One region of the Bradyrhizobium sp. P5_C12 genome, then DNA from elsewhere that is predicted to be linked to it. Evidence: predicted binding sites of a transcription regulator. Region 1 holds the regulator's gene; each other region holds the start of a gene.
The links. The regulator LexA, encoded in region 1, represses DNA repair genes until DNA is damaged. The targets are predictions, from matches to a motif close to TGTTCNNNNTGTGTTCNG.

Region 1 (3,273 bases):
CTCGCCAAGCGGCTGTGTCACCGGCAGTTGCAGCACGGTTGCGCGCTGGCCTTCGACGAGCTGCGTCACCAGCACGTATTTGCCGTCGGGAAACTCGATCGCGTCATGATGGCGGTCGGGGATGTGCGGATCGATCTTGCCGAACTTGCCGACGCGCGAGTTGATGGTGCGGGTCCAGATCCAGCGATTGTCGTAGCGGACGTTGTCGGCGAAGGCGAGCTCCGTTCCCGGCAGCAGGCAGACCGCGACGGAGAGATCGGCTTCGGAGGCGAAGCCGCGCGTCGAGGTGCCGCGGAAGGTTGTCGTGACGATCGTCTCGCCGACTTCGGCCGGGCGCGTCGCGACGGCATGCAGGCTGTAGTCACACATCGGGTGCTCCTCGTTCAAGGATAGCGACCCGCGCCTCTTTCAGAGGCACAGGCCTCGATCAGAGTGGAAGCATGTTAGCGTGTTCTTGGTTGTAGGCAAATCTGCGGCTTGGGTCCGCAGCCCGCGATCACATTATCTTTTCCGAATCGAGCAGGAACAAAGTCCGCTTTCGTGCATTACGCCGGACACAAAGGTCAGCGTCCGGCCGGTGCCGACCATCCCGAATATTGCCAGCTCGGTTGCGACGTCTGCTCGACGGCGTTGCGGGCATTGCGCAATTGCGCGCTGACCGCGGTCTCCTTGTTGTGGGCATGGCGGTGCGGCTGTGCGGCGAAGGCCTGCGGCGCGGTGCCGGCGATCAACGCAGTTGCGAGCACACTCAAAACGATCTTGCGCATGGTTGTCTCCTCGGTCTCTCAAGGCCGCGAAGCCAAGCGCTTCGTGCGGCGTGCCGAGGATCTAGCGCCGGAGAGGTGGCCGGATAATCTGTGCAAAACCAGAAAGACTATCCAGCCGGAGCGGACAATCCGTCCGCTCCCAATCCGTCCGCTCCAATGGGTATCGAATGACCGCCGGATCAGCTCAGTACTTGCGGTACAGCCCGATCAGCTTGCCCTGGATCTTGACCCGGTTCGGCGGCAGGATGCGGACCTCATAGGCGGCATTGGCGGGCTCGAGCGCGATCGAGGCGCCACGACGGCGGAAGCGCTTCAGCGTGGCTTCCTCGTCGTCGATCAGGGCCACGACGATGTCGCCGGTATCGGCGGTCTCATTGCGCTGGATCAGCGCCATGTCGCCGTCGAGGATGCCGGCCTCGACCATCGAATCGCCGCGCACTTCCAGCGCATAGTGCTCGCCCGAGCCGAGCATGTCCGGCGGTACGCTGATGGTGTGGCTGCGGGTCTGCAACGCCTCGATCGGCGTGCCGGCCGCGATGCGGCCCATCACCGGCACCGCCACGGGGCGCTCGCCGTCGTCCGCAGGCGCGTTGGAGCGCACCTTGCCGAGATTGCCTTCGATGACGCTCGGCGTGAAGCCGCGCCGGCTTCCGGCGGCCGCCTGGAGCTCGGGCAGCTTGATCACCTCGATGGCGCGGGCGCGGTTGGGCAGGCGCCGGATGAAGCCGCGCTCCTCGAGTGCGGTGATCAGGCGATGGATGCCTGATTTCGAGCGCAGATCGAGCGCGTCCTTCATCTCGTCGAAGGAGGGCGGCACGCCGCTTTCCTTCAGACGCTCGCTGATGAACCGCAGAAGCTCGTATTGTTTGCGCGTTAACATCTCGACCAAATCCCCCGGTTGATGTCGTTCGATTCCGAGACGGTGAATTCAGCGGCGAGCCGCCAGATGCTCGAAACAAATCATGAACGGACACTATATGTTCGATATGTGTTCCGCAACTGCTTAATTTACCGTGAACGCGACAAAGTTCGCCGAACGCGTGTGATCGACGCGTTCAGGCCGGCAGCAGCAGCACCTCGCATGGCGTGCCTGCAGCAGCCTTCGGCGCCAACGGCGCGCGCACGAGAAGTGCCTGTGCCGCAGCAAGATTCGCAAGCAGCGAGGAATCCTGATGATTGACGGGAAGGGCGACGAGCGTGCCGTCCTCACGCCGCTCCAGACGCGCGCGGAGATAGTCTTCGCGCACGTCGTTGGGCCCGACGTCGCGGCCGAGCACCGCGCGCTCGCGGCGGTGATGAATCATCTCGCGGCCCGACAGCGCGCGAATCAGCGGCACCATGAACAGGAAGGCGCACACATAGGACGACACCGGATTGCCGGGCAGGCCGATCACGCGCATCGCGCCGAGCCGTCCGTTCATCATCGGCTTGCCCGGCCGCATCGCGATCTTCCAGAACGCCATCGAGATGCCTTCGGCATTGAGCGCCGGCTGGACCAGGTCGTGATCGCCGACCGAGGCGCCGCCGGTCGTGATCAGGATGTCGGCGCCGCTCTCGCGCGCACGGCGGATGCCGGCGGTGGTCGCCTCCAGCGTGTCGGCGGCAATGCCGAGATCGATGGTCTCCGCGCCCTCGCCGCGGGCGAGCGCGTGCAGGGCGTAGCCGTTGGAATAGACGATCTGCCCCGGGCCGGGTGTCGTCCCCGGCATCACCAGCTCATCACCGGTGGCGAGGATCGCGACCTTCGGACGGCGGCGGACGGGAAGCTCGGGGTGGTTCATGCCGGCGGCGAGCGCCAGGCCCCGCTCGGTGAGGCGGGTGCCCGCCTTCAGCAGCACATCGCCCTCGCGAAAATCGACGCCGGCGGGGCGTATGTGCCGTCCGGCGATGGCGGCTTCCCTGATCGTGATGCGCTTGCCGTCGGCGACCGTGTCCTCCTGGATCACGACTGCGTCGGCGCCGTCGGGTACGACGCCGCCGGTGAAGATCCGCACTGCTTCGCCGGCGCCGACCGATTTCGCAAACGGCCGGCCCGCCGCGACCTCGCCGACCACGGTCAGCTGGGCGTCGACCTTTGCCGCATCGGCCGCGCGCACGGCATATCCGTCCATCGCCGACATCGCCTGCGGCGGCTGCGTGCGCCGCGCCGCGAGGTCGCGCGCGAGCACGCGGTGGAAGGCCTCGGCGAGAGCAATCATCTCTTCGGGCAACGGCTCCACGCCGGCCAGCACCGCGGCGAGCGCGTCAGAAACCGGCATCAAGGCCACGGGGGAAGACTCCTGCTGGGCACGGTCGGGCGGATGAACGGCGACGTTCTAGCCGAGCGCGGGCGCGGAGGCAAAACGGCGACGAGGCAGGATGATTCATCCGGCCCGGTCTATTCGGCAAGAGGGGGGTGTCAGGTCCGGCGCGGCATGATCCGGACAACAAGAACGATCGGCACCAGCGTGGCCATGGCGAGAACGAGAACGACCAGAGCCACGGCCAGCATCGATCAACTCCTTGT
Region 2 (3,273 bases), on a different contig from region 1:
CCGCCGTCACCCACGCCAAGTACGACGGCCTGTTCGGCGGCGTGGTCATCGACAGCGCCAGCGAGACGCGTTGGGGTGGCGCGGTCGGCACCGGCATCGAGTTCGGCTTCGCGCCGAACTGGTCCGTGGCGATCGAATACGACCATCTGTTCATGGGCAGCCGCAACAACTCGTTCACGGTTCTCGGCGTCAACGACCGCATCGACCGTATCAAGCAGGACGTCGACATGGGCACCGTCCGCGTCAACTATACCTTCGGCGGCCCCGTCGTCGCGAGGTACTGAGCTTCGCTTCCAACGCCATCGCGTTACGAAAGGCCGGCCTCGCGCCGGCCTTTTTGTTTTCGCGCGAGCGTGCACCCAACCGTCTTGGAGTCGTGAGGCGCGCAAGGCGTCCGCGAATGGCTTCGGCGAGTTGAGGACGTAACATGAAGACGTGGATGCTGACCGCGGTCAGCCTGTTCGCATTCGGCGCGGTCGCGCCGGCCGGTGCCGCCGATCTCCCCCTCTACCCCAAGGCGCCGGTGGCGCCCGTCCTCGGCTATGACTGGAGCGGCGTCTATGTCGGCATCAATGGCGGCGGCGGCTGGGCCCATGCCTGCTGGGGCGTGACAAATGCACTTGGCGTCGCCGTCGATCCAGCCGTCGGCGAAGGCTGCCACAATGCAGGCGGCGGCACGGTCGGCGGTCAGGTCGGCTATCGCTGGCAGAGGGGTCGCTGGGTTCTCGGCGTCGAGGGCCAGGGCAACTGGGCCGACTTCAAGGGCAGCAATGTCAGCGTGGCGCTGGCGCCGCTGACCAACCAGACCAAGATCGACAGCTTCGGTCTCTTCACCGGCCAGATGGGCTACGCCGTGAACAGCCTGCTGTTCTACGGCAAGGCCGGCGCGGCCGTCGCCCACGACAAATACGACACGTTCTTTCCGGGCGCGCCCGCCGCCTTCGCGTTCAACAGCGTCAACCAGACGCGCTGGGGCTACACTGTCGGCATCGGCGTCGAATACGGCTTCGCCGAGAACTGGTCGGTCGGCGGCGAATACAACCATGTGTTCCTGGGCCATCACAACGCCGAATTCGCCACCCTGGCCGGCGGCCTGCTCCCGCGCAGCGACCGGATCGGCCAGGACATCGACGTCGGCCTGATCCGCGTCAATTACCGCTGGGGCGGCCCGGTCGTCGTCAAATACTGACCCCCCAAATACTGCCCCCCAAATACTGACCCCCAAGGACTCCTCCAAGGTCCTGCTCAAGCGCGGATGATGCGATCCGCAGCCAAATGCGAACGAAGGGCCGGCCTCGTGCCGGCCCTTCGTCTGTTCCGGATCGCAGCTGCTACTGCCAGATGCCGCCAGCGCGCCAACAATCCGTTGACGATTCGCAAGTCCCACTGGAAATCCGTCGCCGTTCTTCCTACGTTCGCTGCCATACCCATCGGCGCCGATCCCGGTTCCGGGCAAAGCGCGCCTACAACGTTGGCGCGATCGCGCGCCGTTGGGATTCCTTGAGGACCACCAGGATGGATGAAGTGATCAAGGCGAAGCGCCAACAACAGAACGCGGGATCACACCTGCGCGCAATTACGATCCGTGGCGCGCGCGAGCACAACCTCAAGAATGTCGACGTCGAGATTCCCCGCGACAAGCTCGTGGTGTTCACCGGCCTGTCCGGCTCCGGCAAATCCTCGCTCGCCTTCGACACCATCTACGCCGAGGGCCAGCGCCGCTACGTCGAGTCGCTCTCGGCCTATGCCCGCCAGTTCCTGGAGATGATGCAGAAGCCGGACGTCGACCAGATCGACGGCCTGTCGCCGGCGATCTCGATCGAACAGAAAACCACCTCGAAGAACCCGCGCTCCACCGTCGGCACCGTCACCGAGATCTACGACTACATGCGGCTGCTCTGGGCGCGCGTCGGCGTGCCCTACTCGCCCGCCACCGGCCTGCCGATCGAGAGCCAGACCGTGTCGCAGATGGTCGACCGCGTGCTGGCGCTGCCCGAGGGCACCCGCCTCTATCTGCTCGCGCCGGTCGTGAACGGCCGCAAGGGCGAGTACAGGAAGGAGCTCGCTGAATGGCTCAAGAAGGGCTTTCAGCGCGTCAAGATCGACGGCACCTTCCATGAGCTTGCCGAGGCGCCGACGCTCGACAAGAAATTCCCGCACGACATCGACGTCGTGGTCGACCGCATCGTGGTGCGGCCCGACATCGGCCAGCGTCTCGCCGAAAGCTTCGAGACCGCGCTGAAGCTCGCCGAGGGCCTCGCCGTCGTCGAATTCGCCGACGCGCCGGCGACGGCTCCGGCCGAAGAGAAAAAGAAGACCGCAAAGATCCACGACAAGAGCGGGCCCGAGCGCATCCTGTTCTCGGAGAAGTTCGCCTGCCCGGTCTCCGGCTTCACCATCCCCGAGATCGAGCCGCGACTGTTCTCGTTCAACAATCCCTACGGCGCCTGCCCCGCCTGCGGCGGCCTCGGCGTCGAGCAGCATGTCGACGAAGACCTCGTCATCCCCGACAAGGAGCTCGCCATCGGCAAGGGCGCGATCGCGCCCTGGGCCAAATCGTCGTCGCCCTACTACGTGCAGACGCTGACGGCGCTCGGCAAGCACTACAAGTTCACGCTGACCACCAAATGGAAGGATCTGCCGAAGAAGACGCAGAACGCAATCCTCCATGGCTCGGGCGAGGACGAGATCAAGTTCTCCTACGAGGACGGCGTCCGCTCCTACGACACCAAGAAGCCGTTCGAGGGCGTCATCACCAACATCAACCGCCGCTATCGCGAGACCGAGAGCGAGTGGGCGCGCGAGGAGCTGGCGAAGTATTTCCATGACGTCCCCTGCGAGGCCTGCAAGGGCTTTCGGCTGAAGCCGGAGGCGCTCTGCGTCAAGATCGGCGGCAAGCATATCGGCGAGATCTCGGAGTTGTCGGTCAAGCGCGCCGGCGACTGGTTCGAGACCGTGCCGGAGGCGCTGAACGCGCAGCAGAACGAGATCGCGGGCCGCATCCTCAAGGAGATCCGCGAGCGCCTCACCTTCCTGCTCGACGTCGGCCTCAACTACCTCACCCTGTCCCGCTCCTCCGGCACGCTGTCGGGCGGCGAGAGCCAGCGCATCCGCCTGGCCTCGCAGATCGGCTCGGGCCTGACCGGCGTGCTCTACGTGCTGGACGAGCCCTCGATCGGCCTGCACCAGCGCGACAACGCCCGCCTGCTCGACACGCTGAAGCGGCTTCGCGACCTCGGCAACACCGTGATCGTGGTCGAGCACGACGAGGAC
Region 3 (3,273 bases), on a different contig from region 1:
CGAGGTCTCGAAGAGCCACCGCACCACCGGGCTGTTCCAGAACATGGCGAACCGCCTCGCCGGACGCGGCGAGGTGAAGAAGCCGAAGCGCTCGCTGTTCGGACCGCTGTTGAAGAAGCTGAAGGGCAGGACGGGACGCGGCTCCGCCCCGCATCGCAAGGCGTCGTAGGCGCAGACCGGCGGCGGGTTATTTCTCCGCCCGCTGCTGCTGCTTCGCCAGCAATTGGCGTAGCGCCGTCACCTTCGCCGCGGCCTCGGCCGGCGGCAGATCGGCCTTCACGATGGTCTCGGCCTCGGCCAGCTTTCCTTGCAGTCCCAGCACGAGGGCCAGATTGGCCCGGACGCGCGCAGCGGCAGGGTTGCGTTCATGCGCGCGGCGCAGCGTCTCCTCGGCCCGGGGCAGATTGTTCTGGAGCATGTAGGACAGGCCGAGATTGGACAGCACCTGCGGCTCGTCGGGCACGATCTTGAGCGCGGCGGCGTAGTATTGCTGCGCTTCCTCGTTGCGGCCGAGCTGGTCGAGCGCCGCGCCCTGCGCCGACAGGATGTGCCAGTCGGGATCCTCCGGCGTGTGCGCGCGGCTCAGCACGTCGAATGCCTGCTGGAAATTGCCGCTGTCGGCGAGCGCTCGGCCATAGCCGGCGAGCAGCGCCTTGTTGCTGGAATGGGCGAGCACGGCCTGTTCCAGCACCGCGACCGCCTGCGCACGCTGGCCGGTCTCGCGCAGCGCCTTGCCGTATTCGAGCGCGACGTTGGGATCGCTCGGCCTGGCGCGATAGCGCTCGCGCAATGCGTCCATGTCCGGCTTCGGATCCGCCTTGGCCGCCGGTTCGGACTTGCCGCCGAGCGCGCCGGTCACGTCGTCCAGGCTCATGGTCTGGCAACCGCCGAGGACAAGCACCAGGAGCGCGGGAAGCAGCAATCTCGCCGGGGGAGAGGCAAGGGACGAACGCTTGGACATACTCTGATCACTCGGCGACTGATCAGGGATGCTTACCGATTAACGCTAAAGTCCCGTTAAGGACGCGGTTGCCCGCGTCTCAATCGGTGAATTCGGCACCGAATTCGCAGCCGATGCGCCAGCGCAGGCGGCATTGGCGGGAATAATCCGGCGCGAAGATGATGGTGAATTGCGGCGGCACTTCCAGAAATTCCGCCACCACTTTCACGCCCCCGTCCGAGATATCCGTGATCGTGCAGTCCCGTGGCAGCGAGCCCGCACCAAAATGAATCTTGGCGAGCCGGCTGCACACCCGACGTTCGGTTCTCCGGCGATTTGCAAGCATTTGAATTGTTCACCCGTTAGACCACGGCCCATCCCGCACCCCTAGCAATAGCGAACATTCGTTGGGATGTGCTGAGCGGGGCCGTTCGCATTCGAGGCGTAGTGTCGGCACCGCGTTTACGAGTGGTTAGGGTTTGCCGGGCCGCCGCTGATGTTCCCGTATTGTTCTTGCGAAGGCCGCCATGCTCTGCTACCCTCGATTGTGCGAGAGGCAGGGCTGGTTCGGGCATGGTTCAGCGGGTTTCTACCGTCGCCTTTGAGGGGATCGAGGCCCGCGCGGTCGACGTGCAGGTGCAGGTTGCGCCGGGCCTGCCGGCCTTTGCCATCGTCGGCCTGCCCGACAAGGCGGTGTCCGAGGCGCGCGAGCGGGTCCGCTCGGCGCTGATCGCATCAGGCCTGGCGCTGCCGGCGCGGCGGATCATCGTCAATCTGGCGCCGGCCGACGTCCCGAAGGAAGGCAGCCATTACGACCTGCCGATCGCGCTCGGGCTGATGGCGGCGATCGGGGCTATTCCGCCGGATGCGCTGACGGGCTTCACGGTGCTCGGCGAGCTCGGCCTCGACGGCTCGATCGCGCCCGTTGCCGGCGTTCTTCCCGCCGCGATCGGCGCCAATGTGCGCGAGGAAGGATTGATCTGCCCGGCGGCGTGCGGCTCGGAAGCCGCGTGGGCGAGCCCGGACATCCAGATCGTTGCGGCACGTTCGCTGATCCAGATCGCCAACCATTTCAAGGGCACGCAGGTGTTGTCGCGGCCCTCGCCCAAGGTGCATGAAGCCGCCGCCTCGCCGCTCGACCTGCGCGACATCAAGGGCCAGGAGAGCGCCAAGCGGGCGCTGGAGATCGCAGCCGCCGGCGGCCATCATCTGCTGATGATCGGCGCGCCCGGCGCGGGCAAGTCGATGCTGGCGGCGCGGCTGCCCTCGATCCTGCCGCCGCTGTCGCCGGGCGAATTGTTGGAAGTCTCGATGATCGCGTCCGTTGCCGGCGAAATCGAAGGCGGCGCGTTGACGGCGCGGCGACCGTTCCGCTCGCCGCATCATTCCGCCAGCATGGCCGCGCTCACCGGCGGCGGCATGCGGGCCAAGCCCGGCGAAATCTCGCTCGCGCATCAGGGCGTGCTGTTCCTCGACGAGCTGCCCGAATTCGATCCGCGCGTGCTGGATTCGCTGCGCCAGCCGCTGGAGAACGGCGAGGTCTCGGTCTCCCGCGCCAATCACCGCGTCACCTATCCGGCGCGCTTCATGCTGGTCGCCGCGATGAATCCGTGCCGTTGCGGCAATGCGTTCGAGCCGGGCTATGCCTGCAAGCGCGGCCGCATCGACCGCTGCACCGGCGATTACCAGGCGCGCATCTCCGGCCCGTTGATGGACCGCATCGATCTGCGCATCGAGGTGCCTGCGGTGACCGCGGCGGATTTGATCCTGCCGCCGCCGGCGGAAGGCTCGGCCGAGGTCGCCGCGCGCGTCGCGGCGGCGCGCGACATCCAGCTTGCGCGCTACGCGGATGCGGGCATGCCCAACGTCCGCACCAATGCCGAGGCCCCTGCCTCGGTGCTGGAGGAGATCGCCAAGCCCGACGCGCAGGGGCAAAAACTGCTGCGCGATGCGGCCGAGACCATGCGGCTGTCGGCACGCGGCTATCACCGCGTGCTGCGGGTGGCGCGCACGCTCGCCGACCTCGACGGTGCCGACAAGATCGGCCGGCTGCATCTCGCCGAAGCGCTGTCCTACCGCGCACTCGCGGAGGATGTGCGGCAGTTGGTCTGATCCTTCCGCGCATCAACCCGGCGGTAACGAGTTTCCTTTACGCTCTGCAAACCATAAGGCCCACAAGTCCCCGCCACGAGTTCCCTCGGGCCCGGCGAGTAGCGTGTCATGTTGCGTTTCAAGATCCTGGCCTCGGTTGTTCCCCTGTTGGCGGCCGCGGTGTTCGCCCGCGCAGAGATCGGATCGGTCTCGCATCCCTGCATCGCGCTGGGCGAGACCTC

Region 2: the regulator LexA is predicted to act here: its motif matches at 1,402-1,419, upstream of uvrA (excinuclease ABC subunit UvrA).
Region 3: the regulator LexA is predicted to act here: its motif matches at 1,438-1,455, upstream of ACXJMY_RS22015 (YifB family Mg chelatase-like AAA ATPase).

The regions. Positions count from the first base shown of each region.
Region 1 is NZ_JBFULU010000037.1:61,037-64,309, reverse strand. It holds gene ACXJMY_RS27535 (hypothetical protein) at 1-369, opposite strand, end outside; gene ACXJMY_RS27530 (hypothetical protein) at 564-767, opposite strand; gene lexA (transcriptional repressor LexA) at 952-1,647, opposite strand; gene ACXJMY_RS27520 (molybdopterin molybdotransferase MoeA) at 1,823-3,034, opposite strand; gene ACXJMY_RS27515 (hypothetical protein) at 3,262-3,273, opposite strand, start outside.
Region 2 is NZ_JBFULU010000007.1:62,126-65,398, reverse strand. It holds gene ACXJMY_RS08530 (outer membrane protein) at 1-284, shown strand, start outside; gene ACXJMY_RS08525 (outer membrane protein) at 428-1,189, shown strand; gene uvrA (excinuclease ABC subunit UvrA) at 1,516-3,273, shown strand, end outside.
Region 3 is NZ_JBFULU010000025.1:4,606-7,878, forward strand. It holds gene ACXJMY_RS22000 (AAA family ATPase) at 1-169, shown strand, start outside; gene ACXJMY_RS22005 (tetratricopeptide repeat protein) at 188-961, opposite strand; gene ACXJMY_RS22010 (PilZ domain-containing protein) at 1,041-1,286, opposite strand; gene ACXJMY_RS22015 (YifB family Mg chelatase-like AAA ATPase) at 1,514-3,052, shown strand; gene ACXJMY_RS22020 (hypothetical protein) at 3,161-3,273, shown strand, end outside.